Linked DNA regions of Egicoccus sp. AB-alg2. The main gene of each other region encodes a partner of the protein of the gene in region 2 in a complex. Links are inferred from orthologs where the notes say so. Each region holds a gene or a part of one and is shown on either strand. Other genes may lie near its edges. The genes, in order: ACERM0_RS06105 and trxA.

Region 1 (6,550 bases), on a different replicon or contig from region 2:
GGCGGCGCGACTCGCGCGCCGACAGACCGTAGAGCCGCCCGACCATCTCGACGTTCTCGCGACCGCTGAGGTACTCGTCGACGGCCGCGAACTGCCCGGCCAGGCCGATGCGGGTGCGGGCCGTCACGGGATCGGCCAGCACGTCCACGCCGGCGACGTGGATCTGGCCCGACGTGGGGCGCAGCAGGGTGGCCAGCACCCGGATGAGCGTGGTCTTGCCGGCACCGTTCGGGCCGAGCAGGCCGTAGACGATGCCGGGCTCGAAGGCGAGGTCGACGCCATCGAGGGCGTGGACGTCCTTGCCGAAGGTGTGGTGCAGACCACGGACGTCGACGATGACGTCGCGCCGGTCCGGCGGTTCGGCGGTCATGGCGGGTTCCTTCGCGGACAGGCGCCGGCGCGGCTCGCGTCGGGCGCGGGTGTCGGGGACGGGGTGGCGGGACAGGGCGCAGGGCCGGCGTCGATCCGGTCAGCCGGCCGGCGCGAGGCCGTGCCAGACGGCGGCCACGGCGCGGTCGACGGCGACCTCGTCGTCGGGCGCACCGAACTCGGCGCCCCAGGTCGCGGAGGTGATGGCGTGGAAGAGCATGGCGCCCAGCAGGGCGGTGACCGCGGCGACGGGATTTGCGCCCGGGTCGACCAGGCCGAGGTCCTGCTCCGCGCGCAGCCAGCGGCTGAGGTCGTCCACGGTGCGCCATGGGCCTCCGCCACGGGCATGGACCTCGCGCACGTGCTGCTGCATGGCGTCGGGGTTGTTGATCATCGCGACGAGGTGGCCGGTCCCTCGGCGGTAGAACGCGAGCGCGAGTTCGGCGATCTCGCGCAGTCGCTCGCGCACGTCGTCGGTGCCGGGCGAGTCCGGGAACTCGGCCGCCCGGGCCGGGAAGGCCGACATGCGCGCCTTCACGACCTCGGCCAGCAGGTCCTCCTTGCTGCCGAAGTGGTTGTAGATCGAACCCTCCGAGCAGCCCGCCTCCTGCGCGATGCGCTTGGTGGTGATGCCCGGCAGGCCGTCGCGTTCGAGCACGCGGGTGGCCGCGTCCAGCAACCGTTCCTCCAACGTCGCCACCTCGCCCCGCCCTTCCTCGACGTCCCCCGGCGGCCAGCGGCCCGGACACGCCTCCGCGGTCCGACCGGCGTTGCTCGGGGTGCTGTCTTGGCCCCGAGTGAGCACTCACTCACCGATGAGTGTGCGCTCACTCAACGCGACCGTCAAGACCCTCGAGGAAGGTTTCCGTCACCCGTGACGGAAACCGCTCTCGATGCGCTGCCGGCCGCGGCCGTGAAGTCAGACTTTTCGTCGCCCGCGACGGAAACCAGTTCGATCCCTTGCCGGGCGCAGTTGCCGCTGCGGGTTCCCGTCACCGGTGACGGAAGACGCTCCCGCTGCGTTGCCGGCCGCGGCCGTGGCGCCGGGGTCTCCTCGCCCGCGAAGGAAACCGCTGGATCGCGCGCGACGGACGGGGCGAGCGTGGCCCGCGCGACTCCCGTCACCTGAAGGCAGCTGAAGGTCGGCGCGGCACGATGCGGGGACGTCCACCTCTCCCCTACTGATCCCGAGGTTCGTCGCCCATGGCCCGCCAGAAGAGCAACGTCGAGCGGATCCGCCAGCCCGTCCCGTGGCGACTCCCGCTGCGCATCGCGCTCGTGCTGGGCGGCGTCGCCGCCGGCATCGCCCTCGCACTCGCGCTGACGCCGCGCGGCGACACGCTCGCCTTCGACGTCGGCCTGGTGCGCGGCGCGCTTCTGGGTCTGCTGCTGGGGGCGGTCGCGGCCGGACTCGTCCCCAACCGCGGCGCCCGTCCGCCGTCGGCGCCGCCCAAGATCCGCCCGAGCGGCTTCGACGCGCTGCGCGTCGAGATGGAGCAACAGCGCGCCACCACCCCCGTCGGCGACGCTGCTGAGGTGCGTGCCGACGGGCGGGCCGTCGCCAAGGACGACGGCCGCGTCCCCGGTGAAGCCGGTTAGAAGATCGTGGCGGCGTGCTCGGCCAGCGGGCTGCGAACGCCCTTGGCGAGCGTGACGTGCCCGAACAACGGGCTGCCCTTCATCTTCTCGATCAGCGCGGCCATGCCGCCGTACGGGGAGATGTAGGGATTGTCGACCTGTCCGAGGTCGCCGCAGAACACGACCTTGGAGCCGGTCGCCATGCGCGTCAGCACGACCTTGAGCGCCGACAGCTCGATGTTCTGGGCCTCGTCGACGATCACGAACTCGTCGGTGATGGAGCGTCCCCGCAGGTAGGTGATGGCCGCGAGCTCGAGCTGGCCCCGGTCGATCAGCGAGTCGATGGTCGACTGGATCTGGCGGTGCTCGCGCGCCCCACGCCCCCCGGCCGCCACACCGGCGCCCGCCGCGTCCCCGCGCCGCAGCAGCGCGTAGAGGTTGTCGTGGACGGCGGCCATCCAGGGGGCGAGCTTCTCGTCGAGGTCACCGGGCAGGTAGCCGATCTCCTGGCGACCGACCGCGATGAGCGGGCGGTAGACCGACAGGCGGCGGTAGGCGGTCGCCTCGAGGACCTGCTCGAGTCCGGCCGCGAGCGCCAGGAAGGTCTTGCCCGTGCCGGCCATGCCCATCAGCGACACGCAGGGCACATCCGGGTCCAGCAGCAGGTCGATCGCGAAGGTCTGACGCACGTCGCGTGGCGCCATGCCGAACACCGAGCGGTGACCGGCCACGCGGTGGATGGTCGCGGCTCCCTCGTCGTCCACGTCGAGCACGCGCCCGAGGCCCGACGACGACCGGCCGGCCTTCAGCACGAGGCAGGCGTTGGGCCACAGCGCCCCGCCGGCCGGTGCGAGATCGACCAGGTCGGCGTCCAGGCGCGCCTTGCCGTCGCGGTGCAGCAGGTCGAGGAAGGCCGCGTCGACCTCCAGCTCCACGAGCCCGTCGTCGTGCTCGCTGGTGCGGGCGGTGTCGCCCCGGTAGTCCTCGACCTCGACGCCGAGCTGGCTGCCCTTGATGCGCAGGCCGGCGTCCTTGGTCACCAGCGTCCCGGCGAGTCCGATCGCGACGCAGAGGATGCGGTGGTCGGCCTTGCCCTTGTCGAGGTAGGGCGGCAGTTCCACGTCGACGTGGTTGGACTCGATCCGTACCGAGCCGCCCGACGGCAGGCTCAGGGCGTCGCGAAGCCCGCCCCCGCTCTGCACCCGCAACTCCTCGATGGCGCGCAACGCCAGCCGCGCGTTGCGCCCCACGTCGTCGAGCGACGTCTTCTTGCGGTCGAGTTCCTCGATGACCACCAGGGGCAGGACGACGTCGTGCTCGTCGAACCGGAACAGCGCGTTCGGGTCGGCCAGCAGGACACAGGTGTCGAGGACGTAGGTCCGCCGAGCGGACGTACCTCGCCGAGTGGTGGTTCGCGTCATCGTCGACATGCGTGGCTCCCAAGGGACGGCCAACGTGGCGTGAGTACGCCGGCGTCGGACCGGAACGAAGAACGCCACCCCATTCGGGGTGGCGCGAGCAGTGCGGTGATGTCGGGCCGGGGCTCCGGGCGTGCGACGGTCCGCGCGTCCGGCAACCGGTCCGGCACCTCGGGAAGTGGATCCCCGGTGGGCGGCAGTCCGGTCAGGAAGTCCCGTGAGAGATGGTCGGGCGGCAGATGCGGCACCGTGGTCGTCTCGGTCGTCGGCGGTGGGCGTGCGACGTCGATGACGGTACCCCCGAGGCCCCCTGGGGCGGCGGAACCTCGACCACCATCCCGGGGACGTTCACCGGCCGGCCACCACCGCGCACCACGTGGCGAAATAGCTCGACTAGCATTGAGCAAACGCGAATCGTCGAGGTGTCTCCATGACCGACCGCCCCACCGTGCTCTTCCTCTGCGTCCACAACGCCGGCCGCTCGCAGATGGCGGCCGGGTGGCTGCGCACCCTCGCCGGCGACCGGGTGCAGGTGCTGTCGGCCGGCTCGGCACCGGTCGACGAGGTCAACCCGGCTGCGGTCGCCGCGATGCGCGAGGTCGGCATCGACATCGCGGACCAGCAGCCGCGCCGGTGGACCGACGAGGAGCTGTCGTCCACGGACGTGGTGGTGACCATGGGCTGCGGCGACGAGTGCCCCTACGTGCCGGGCACGCGCTACCTCGACTGGGAGCTCACCGACCCGGCCGGCAAGGGCGTCGACGACGTGCGCCCGATCCGCGACGAGATCGAGCGTCGCGTGCGTGGCCTGCTGGCCGACCTGGCCGTCGAGCCGACGGCATGACCCGCCCGTCGGAGTCGCTGGCACGGCGCCTGACCCTGGGCGACGCCGTCGTCGTCGGACTCGGCGCCATGATCGGCGCCGGCGTGTTCGCGGCCCCGGGTCCGGCCGCCGCGGCGGCCGGGTCATGGCTGCTGGTGGGCCTGGCCCTAGCGGCGCTGGTGGCCTACGCCAACGCCACCTCGTCGGCCCAGCTCGCCGCGCTGTACCCGGAAGCCGGCGGCACCTACGTCTACGCCCGCGAGCGACTCGGCGAGTACTGGGGGTTCCTGGCCGGCTGGAGCTTCGTCGTCGGCAAGACCGCCAGCCTGTCCGCGATGGCCCTGACGTTCGGCGCCTACGTCGCCCCGTCGCTCGCCCGGCCGATCGCGATCGGCGCGGTGGTGGCGATGGCCACCGTCAACTACCTCGGCGTGGAGAAGACCGCGCGGCTCAGCCGCGCCATCGTCGCGATCGTGCTCGCCGCGCTGGCCGTGACCGCGGCCGCGGCCCTGCTCGGGGGCAACGCGTCGCTGGACCACCTCGACGCGACGCTGCCGGCCGGTCCGTTCGGGGTCCTGCAGGCGGGCGGGCTGCTGTTCTTCGCGTTCGCCGGCTACGCGCGGCTGGCGACGCTGGGCGAGGAGGTGCGTGACCCCACCGAGACGATCCCGCGCGCCATCCCGCTCGCGCTGGGCATCGTGGTCGTGGTGTACACGGTCGTGCTCGGCACCGCACTGCTCGCCGCCGGGCCCGAGTTGCTGGCGGCGTCACCGGCCCCGTTGGTCGCGGCCGTCGAGGCCGGCGGTCTGGCCGGGTTGGCCCCCGTCGTGCAGGTCGGCGCCGCGGTCGCCGCCGCCGGTGTGCTGCTCTCGCTGCTCGCCGGCGTGAGCCGCACGACGCTGTCGATGGCGCGCCGCCGCGAGCTGCCCGGGTTCCTCGACGCCGTCCACCCGACGCGTCGCACGCCGCACCGGGCGGAGATCACCGCGGCGGTGGTCGTGTCGGCGATCGTGCTGGTCGCCGACCTGCGCGGCGCCATCGGGTTCAGCTCGTTCGCGGTGCTGACCTACTACGCCCTGGCGAACGCGTCGGCCGTCACGCTGACGCACACGGAGCGGCGCTGGCCCCGGTGGCTGGCCGCGTTGGGCGTCGGGCTGTGCGTGCTGCTGGCCGTCACGCTGCCGCAGGTGGCGGTCGTGGGCGGGCTGGTGCTGCTGGGCGTCGGCTCGCTGGTGTGGCTCGCCACCCGCACCTCGCGTCAGCGGCCGTAGCGGCGGGATCGGCGTCGCCTCGTGCGCGGGCGCCTCGATATCGCCTCGTGCGCGGGGCGCCCCGACGCGAGGCCGCTCAGCGGCCGTAGCGGCGGGATCGACGCTGGTAGTCGCGCAGGGCGCGGAGGAAGTCGATGCGACGGAAGTCGGGCCAGTACGCGTCGCAGAAGTAGTACTCGCTGTGGGCCGACTGCCACAGCAGGAAGCCCGACAGGCGCACCTCGCCGGAGGTCCGGATGATGAGGTCGGGATCGGGCAGGCCGGTGGTGTAGAGGTGGTCGCCGATGTCCTCCGGGCGCAGCGTGCGGGCGAGGTCCTCCAGCGAGCAGCCCTCGCCGGCCCGGGCCTGCAGCAGTTTGCGCAGCGCGTCGGTGATCTCCTGCCGGCCCCCGTAGCCGACGGCGATCTGGACCCGGAGCCGGTCGTTGGCAGCGGTGGCGCGCTCGACCTCGGCGAGCGCCCGACGGGTGTCGTCCGGCAACAGGTCGAGGGCGCCCACGGCGGTCAGCCGCAGCCCGCGACCGTCGTCGGCCAGCCGCCGCACCGTCTCCTCGATGATCGACAGCAGCCGCGCGACCTCCTGGTCGTCGCGGCCGAGGTTGTCGGTGGACAGCAGCCACAGCGTCACATAGGGGACGCCCATCTCCAGACACCAGCCGAGGAACGGGTCGATCCTGGCGGCGCCCAGCGCGTGACCGGCGCTGGGGTCGTCCAGGCCGCGTTCGCGGGCGAACCGCCGGTTGCCGTCCAGGATCACGCCGACATGGCGAGGCAGCGGCCCGCCGGACAACTCCTCGGCGAGCCGACGCTCGTAGACCCGGTAGGCGACGTCGGCGAGACCCATGACGCCGAACTGTAGTGCCCCGCCCGGGTCGGGCGACCAATGTCGTTGGCGCACGTGTCGACCCGCGTGGTAGGCTCTGCCCTCGTCACGCCCGGACCTGCACGCGGTCCGGGCGTTCGTCGTGGCGGGGGGGCGCCGTTCCGGTCGTGCCCCAGCCGCGGACCCATGTTTGCCGTCGATGTGTTACGAGGTGTTTCCACCGTGGCCGAGACCTGGTTGAGCCAGGAGGCGTACGACCGTCTCCAGG
Region 2 (6,492 bases):
GCTCCCGCTGGTGCCCGCTTGCGCGCCTACCGCGACCTGTTCGCCCATCCCGACGCCCGCTGGCCGCTGGTCGCCTCGACCGTCTCGCGGCTGACGCCCGGCATGATCGCCCTCGCGATCGTGCTGATGCTGCGCGGCCACGGCTACGGCTACGCCGCCGCGGGCCTGGTCACCTCCGCCCATCAGATCGGCGTCGGGCTCGGTTCACCCGTGCAGGGCCGGCTGGCGGACCGGATCGGACAGGCCCGCCTCCTGGTGCCGGACGCACTGGTGTACGCCGCCGGGACCGCGGCGCTGGCGGTGCTCGCCGGCCGGGGAGCGCCGGTGCCGCTGCTGGTGGTGGTGACCGTGATCACGGGGCTGTTCCTGCCACCGGTGACCGCGTGCTCGCGTGTGCTGCTGTCCCGGCTGTTCCCCACGGGTCGCCAGCGCGAGACGGCGTTCGCCGTGTCCTCGATCGCCGTGGAGCTCGGGTTCATCGTCGGGCCGCTCGCGGCGGCGGCCATCAACGCACGGCTCGGCGGTGGGGTCGCCGTGATCGTGGCGGGCACCATCGCGATGGTCGGCGCCCTGGGCTACGCGGCGACCGGGGCGGCGCGGGCGATCCCGCCGCGCGTGCACGCGGTCGGCGTCGGCGGGGCCCTGCGGGCGGTCGGCATTCGGGTGATGGTGCTGGCCTTCGCCTGCATCGCGGTGGTGTTCGGCGTGATCGACATCGTCGTGCCGGCGGTGGCCGAACTGGCCGGGGAGCCGGACGCCGCCGGTGGCCTGCTGGCCGCGATCGCGGGCGGCAGCCTGCTCGGGGGGCTCGTGTACGGCTCCCGGTCCTGGCCGGGGACGCTCGAGCAGCGCCTGCGCGTGCTGGTCGTGGTCATGGCCCTCGGCCTGACGCTGTTGCCGCTGGCGCTGGGCTCGCTGGGCTCGTTCGCCGTGGCGCTGTTCGTCGGCGGCCTGTTCCTCGCACCGACCACCATCTGCGCCTTCCAGCTCATCGACGACCTGGCGCTGGCCGGCACCCAGACCGAGGCGCAGTCGTGGACCCAGTCCGCGGTCGTGTTCGGCGTGGCCGCCGGGGCCGCGCTGTCCGGGGCGGCGGTGGACGTGCGCGGTCCGGCGCTGGCGCTGTTCGCCGGGGCCGGCTGCGTGGCCCTCGGGGCACTGGTCATCAACACCGGCGCCCGCCGTCTGCGCCCCAGCGTGTCGCCGGGCTGACCAGCCCGGAGCAGCGTCAGGCGACCCCGGCGAGCGTGCGATCCCCGGTCAGGAAGGCCACGACCGCGTCGGCCAGTGCCGCGGCGACGTCGCGCTGGTGGCCGGGATCGGCCAGCCTGCGGCCCTCCCACGGGTGGGTCAGGAACCCCGGCTCGATCAGCGCCGCCGGCGCGCGCGATTCGCGCAGCAGCGCGGTGGTGGAGGGATGCGTGCGGCAGTTGAGCGTGCCGGTCGCCTCGACGACCTTGTCCACCGCCAGTTGGGCCAGCAGCCGGCCGCGCTCGGACACGGCCCCGTCGTGGCCGAAGTAGTAGGCCGCCGCCCCGTGCGCCGCCGGGGACGCCAGGCCGTTGCAGTGGATGGACAGGATGGCCTCGACGTCCTCGCGGTTGGCGTGCTGGGCCCGCTCCGACGGGGTGGGGGAGGTGGCCGGGCCACGCGCGAGGATGACGTGGGCCCCCAGCGCGGCCAGCCGGCCCTCGAGCAGGGCGGCGATCTCCCAGGTGACTCGCTGTTCCTCGATGCCCTCGGGGTTGACGAACCCGGGCAGTTCGGGGCTGTGTCCAGGATCGATCATGATGCGCACGCCGGCGATCGACAGGCGTGGGGCACTGCGCAACCATTCGCGCTCGCGCACCGCGTAGGCCGGGGCCTCCTGGTGCTGGCGGTAGAGGCGGCGCAGCAGGTCGACGGTGTCCGGGCCGGCGATGCCGTCGTTGTTCAGGCCGACGTTGAGCTGGAACTCGCGGACGGCCTCGAAGGTCTGCAACCCGTACAGGCCGTCCTCGTAGCCGGCGTCGAAACCCAGCTGGTTGAGCCGCCGCTGCAGGTCCCGGACGTCGTCGCCCTGGAGCACGGGCCGGGTCACGTACAGCATCCGGTCGCCCAGGCGGTAGGAGGCGCCGACCAGCGCGTGCCAGGTGTCGGGGCCGACGATGCCGTCGGCCGGCAGACCGCGCTGCTGCTGGAAGGCGCGCACGGCCGCCCGGGTCGTCTCGCCGAAGACGCCGGTCTCGTCGTCGCAGGCCATGCCGAGATCGGCGAGGCGTCCCTGGACGTCCTCGACCTCCGCGCCGGCCGTTCCGAGTTGGATGAGTTCCATACGGGCGCAGAGGTTAGGCCCTCGGTGCAAGCCCGAGGTCACGTCCGCCCTGCCGCGGCGGCGACGCCGGCCGCGGCCGCAAGCTTGTATGCGCGGGTCCGGGCGCACAGCGGAGGACGACGGTGGAGCAGGCACTGGTCTACGTCGGCACGGTCACGTTCGCCGTGACCGGTGCGCTGGCCGCGGTTCGCCGGGATTTCGACATCGTGGGCGTTCTGGTGCTTGCCGCGGTGACGGCGGTCGGCGGCGGCTCCATTCGAGACGTGGTGGTCGGAATCGTCCCGCCCACGGCGCTGCGCGACGAGACGCTGCTGTGGCTGGTGTTCGCGACCGGCGTCATGGTGTTCGCACTGCACCGGTTCGTGCCCACGGGGCGCACGCTCTACGCGTTCGACACGGTCAGCCTCGGCCTGTTCGCGGCGCTCGGGGCCGAGCGCGGGCTGTCGGCCGGCTTCGGATTCTGGGGCACCGTCTTCGCCGGCGCGGTCAGCGGCGTGGGCGGGGGCGTGATCCGCGACCTGTTGACCGGCGCGGTACCCGGCGTGCTGTACCGCTCGGGTGACTTCTACGCGACCGCGGCCGCGGCGGGCGCCGGCGTCTGCTTCCTGCTCCAGCCGATCGACACCACCCTGGCCGTGATCGCCGGCGCGGCGACCGCGATCGCGGTACGGATCGGAAGCCGGGTGGTCGGTCTGCGGCTGCCGACGCCGCGAACGGAGGCGTGAGGGCGGGCGGCCGTCACACCTCGCGTCGCCAGCGCTGGCCGTCCTCGGCGAACCCCATGCGGGCGAGGTAGCGCCGGTGGTCACTGGTCGCCGCGTGCGCGGTGACGCGCGAGATGCCGGCCCCACGGAAGGCCCCGGACGCGCCGAAGAGGACCTGCCCGGCGGTGAAGTCGCGGTGGGCCGGGGTGACGTAGTCGACGTCGAGGTGACCGACCTCGCCGTCGCGGCGGGCGAGCACCACGCCGACCGGGACGGCGTCGCGGAGCACGAACCAGGCCAGGTGGTCGTCCCGGACCCCGGCGAAGTCGGGCTGGAAACGCCGGATGTCGTCGAGGTGGAAGTCGACGAAACGGCGCAGCACGGGCGCGCGCGTGTCGCTGGCCACGACCTCGAAGTAGCCGTTGCCGGTGCGGTCACGCCACAACCGGGCCAGGTAGTAGACGTTGATGCAGACGATGGCGCCGTTGGTCAGCACGACCGGCAGCGACCCGATGAGCGCGCCGTAGGCGGTGAACACGGCCGAGCCGACCAGGTTGACCACCCGGAGTCGCAGCACGGACGCCATCAGCAGGCTGAGCACGATCAGCCCCGAGGCCAGGTAGCCGATCAGTTCCACGACGTCGGGCATGGCGCAGTTTCCTCGGACGGTGCGTGCGGGGCCGTTCCACCCCCTCACGGCGACTGCCCCGGGCGAAGGGGCCCGGGGCAGCGCGACGGATGGCTGGCGAGGCCTAACCCACGTAGTCGGCGAGGTCGGCGAGCAGAGCCGACTTCGGCTTGGCGCCCACGATGCGCTTGTCGGGCTGGCCGCCCTTGAAGACCATCAGCGTCGGGATCGACATGACGCCGTACTCGCGGGCCGTGCCGGGATTCTCGTCGACGTTGAGCTTCATGACCTTGAGCTGGCCGGCGTGCTCCTCGGCGATCTGGTCGACGATCGGGCCGACCATGCGGCACGGACCACACCACTCGGCCCAGAAGTCGACCAGGACCGGGGCGTCGGCCTCGAGGACCTCGGTCTTCCACTCGCCGTCGGTGACGGGGGTCGCGCCCATGCTCGTGTTCCTTCGTGTCGATGGTGGGACGTCTCGCGGGTGAACGCGTCGGAGGCGACAGGCTATTCCGCCGTGCCCGTACCCACCGGACGACCGTTCGGGTGGGTCAGCGGGGGTCGTCGGGTGCGGCGGAGGTGTGCTCGGCGAGGAAGCGCTCGGCGTCGATGGCGGCGCGGCAGCCGGTGCCGGCGGCGGTGATGGCCTGCCGGTAGACCTGGTCCATGACGTCGCCGCAGGCGAACACGCCCGGCACGTTGGTGGCGGTCGAGGGCTGGTCGACGAGCAGGTAGCCCTCGCCGTCGCGTTCGAGCGCGCCCTCGAACAGCCAGGTGTTCGGGATGTGCCCGATGGCCAGGAACAGCCCCTCGCACGCGAAGTCGCGGGTCTCGCCGGTGACGGTGTCGCGCAGCACGACGGCGCTGACCTGACCGTCGGCGCCCTTGATCTCGGCCACCTCGGCGTTCCAGACGAAGTCGATCTTGTCGTTCTTGAACGCGCGCTCCTGCATGATCTTGGAGGCGCGCAGCTCGCTGCGGCGGTGGACGACCGAGACCTTGGCGGCGAACTTGGTCAGGAAGATCGCCTCCTCCATGGCGGAGTCGCCGCCGCCCACGATGATGACGTGCTTGTCCTTGAAGAAGAACCCGTCACAGGTCGCGCACGCCGACACGCCCGAGCCCCACAGCTCGGTCTCGCCCGGAACGTCCAGCCGGCGCGGCTTGGCGCCGGTGGCGATGATCAGCGACCGGGTCGCGATCTCTTGCCCGGAAGCGGTCTTCAGGGTCTTGACCGGCCCGTCGAGGTCGACCGCGGTGACGTCCTCGGTGACGAACCGGGTCCCGAACCGCTCGGCCTGCGAGCGCATGTTCATGATGAGTTCGGGGCCCATGATCCCGTCGGGGAAGCCCGGGAAGTTCTCCACGTCCGTGGTCAGGGTGAGCTGACCACCGGTCGGACCGCCGTCGACGACGCCCTCGACCAACAGCGGCTCGAGGTTGGCGCGGGCCGTGTACAGCGCGGCGGTCAGCCCGGCGGGGCCGGAGCCGATGATGACGACGTCGTGGACGCGCGCGTCGGGGGCCTGGTCTGCGGCACCGGGAGTGGGCGGGACGGTCAGGGACATGCGGCGGGCACCTGTGGTCGACGACGGCGGGGAGCAGGCGGGAGTGACGGCCGCCGTCGGCCGTCACCTGCGTCGAGAGCCTAAACGGCCACCTGCACGGTGGCATTCCCGTTCGAGGTGAACGGTTGCCTACCCTGGGCGACGTGGACGCCCCGACCTGCCCCCGCCATCCCGACGTGGAGACACGTCTGTCGTGCTCGGCGTGCGAGACGCCGATCTGCCCGTCGTGCGGGGTCGAGGCGGCCGTCGGCTACAAGTGCCCCGACTGTGCACGCCAGGACGGCGCGTCGACGCCTCGCCCCCGCAGCCGCTCGCGGGCCCGGGGCGCGGTCGCGGCACCCGCGCCGGGCGAGCGACTGCCGACGACGACCGCCGTGAAGGCGACCGCCATCGGCCTGGCCGCCGCCGCGCTCGGCGGACTGCTGCTCGGGCCGATCCTGATCGGGGGCGCGTTCTTCCTCATCTCGGCCGGCGTCATCGGCTGGGGGGTGGCCCGCGCGGTCTACTGGGCCACGGACGAGGTCAGCACGCCCTACGTCCGCGCGATCGCGCTCACCGCGGCCGGCTTCAGCGTCGCCATCGGCATGGCCACCGCGGCGGGACCGACCACGGTCCGCGAACTGGCCTTTCTCGCCTACCCGGCCGCGATGTACGGCGGCTGGATCGTGGTGCGGCAGCGCTGACGCCTCGGTCACGCTGGTCGCTGGCGCGGTCCGGCGGCTGGGTTTCGCGGCGGGTGGCGACGGCGAGGCCCACCGCACGCCCACCCACTCCCTGAGCATGGCCAGGTTTCGGCGTGCCGACGTCCGGGGGCCGACGGTGCGCCCAACCGTCGGACACGAGGTCGAACGAGCGACGCATGGTCAGTCCAGCAGCGCACGGGTGCGCCGCTGCCTCGACCGTGCACCGCTGCCTCGACCGCGCGCCGCTGCCTCGACCGTGCGGTGACCTGGCGCACCGACCGTGTGACGTGGCGCGGCCAGCAGGGCCGGTGGTCACGGGGATGCCGCCGACCTGCGCGCACTCGCGGGCGCTGCCGGATGGCCGAGAACACGGCGTGAATCGAACGAGTGAGGGAGAGTCCCTCCCGCCGGACTCACGGGCGGCTGGCGACCACCTCGCAGGTCTCCCGGTCCAGCACGCGCACCTCCGGCACCGTGAAGCGCTGCGTACCGGGGTCGAGGGTCACCAGGCCGACCGCGACCACCTCGCGACCGTCGTAGCGCGCCGCTTCCAGGTAGGCGGGCAGGGCGTCGTCGGGCAGGGCGTCGAGGC

What was found.
Region 1: the proteins of trxA (region 2) and ACERM0_RS06105 are in contact, whole or in part, in an NMR structure (PDB 2IPA), measured with the Bacillus subtilis proteins. The link is inferred for Egicoccus sp. AB-alg2 from one-to-one orthologs.

What each region holds. Positions count from the first base shown.
Region 1 is NZ_JBGUAX010000003.1:185,026-191,575, reverse strand. Bases 2,546-5,502 are described here. They hold ACERM0_RS06105 (arsenate reductase ArsC), read left to right. Parts: upstream 2,546-3,795; coding sequence 3,796-4,209; downstream 4,210-5,502. Other genes in these bases: ACERM0_RS06100 (APC family permease), read left to right, coding at 4,206-5,459; ACERM0_RS06110 (PhoH family protein), read right to left, coding at 2,546-3,368. Also shown: ACERM0_RS06125 (ATP-binding cassette domain-containing protein), read right to left, coding at 1-370; ACERM0_RS06120 (TetR/AcrR family transcriptional regulator), read right to left, coding at 470-1,060; ACERM0_RS06115 (hypothetical protein), read left to right, coding at 1,573-1,968; more of ACERM0_RS06110, read right to left, coding at 1,965-2,545; ACERM0_RS06095 (isoprenyl transferase), read right to left, coding at 5,536-6,303; transcription elongation factor GreA, read left to right, coding at 6,469-6,550. UniProt on the Bacillus subtilis protein: Catalyzes the reduction of arsenate [As(V)] to arsenite [As(III)]. In vitro, can dephosphorylate para-nitrophenyl phosphate (pNPP).
Region 2 is NZ_JBGUAX010000007.1:205,556-212,047, reverse strand. The notes cover bases 2,433-5,331. They hold trxA (thioredoxin), read right to left. Parts: upstream 4,095-5,331; coding sequence 3,771-4,094; downstream 2,433-3,770. Other genes in these bases: trxB (thioredoxin-disulfide reductase), read right to left, coding at 4,201-5,217; ACERM0_RS15175 (YgjV family protein), read right to left, coding at 3,053-3,667; ACERM0_RS15180 (trimeric intracellular cation channel family protein), read left to right, coding at 2,437-3,039. Also shown: ACERM0_RS15190 (MFS transporter), read left to right, coding at 19-1,212; ACERM0_RS15185 (N-acetylmuramoyl-L-alanine amidase), read right to left, coding at 1,229-2,314; ACERM0_RS15160 (B-box zinc finger protein), read left to right, coding at 5,361-5,900; ACERM0_RS15155 (hypothetical protein), read right to left, coding at 6,314-6,492. UniProt on the Bacillus subtilis protein: Participates in various redox reactions through the reversible oxidation of its active center dithiol to a disulfide and catalyzes dithiol-disulfide exchange reactions.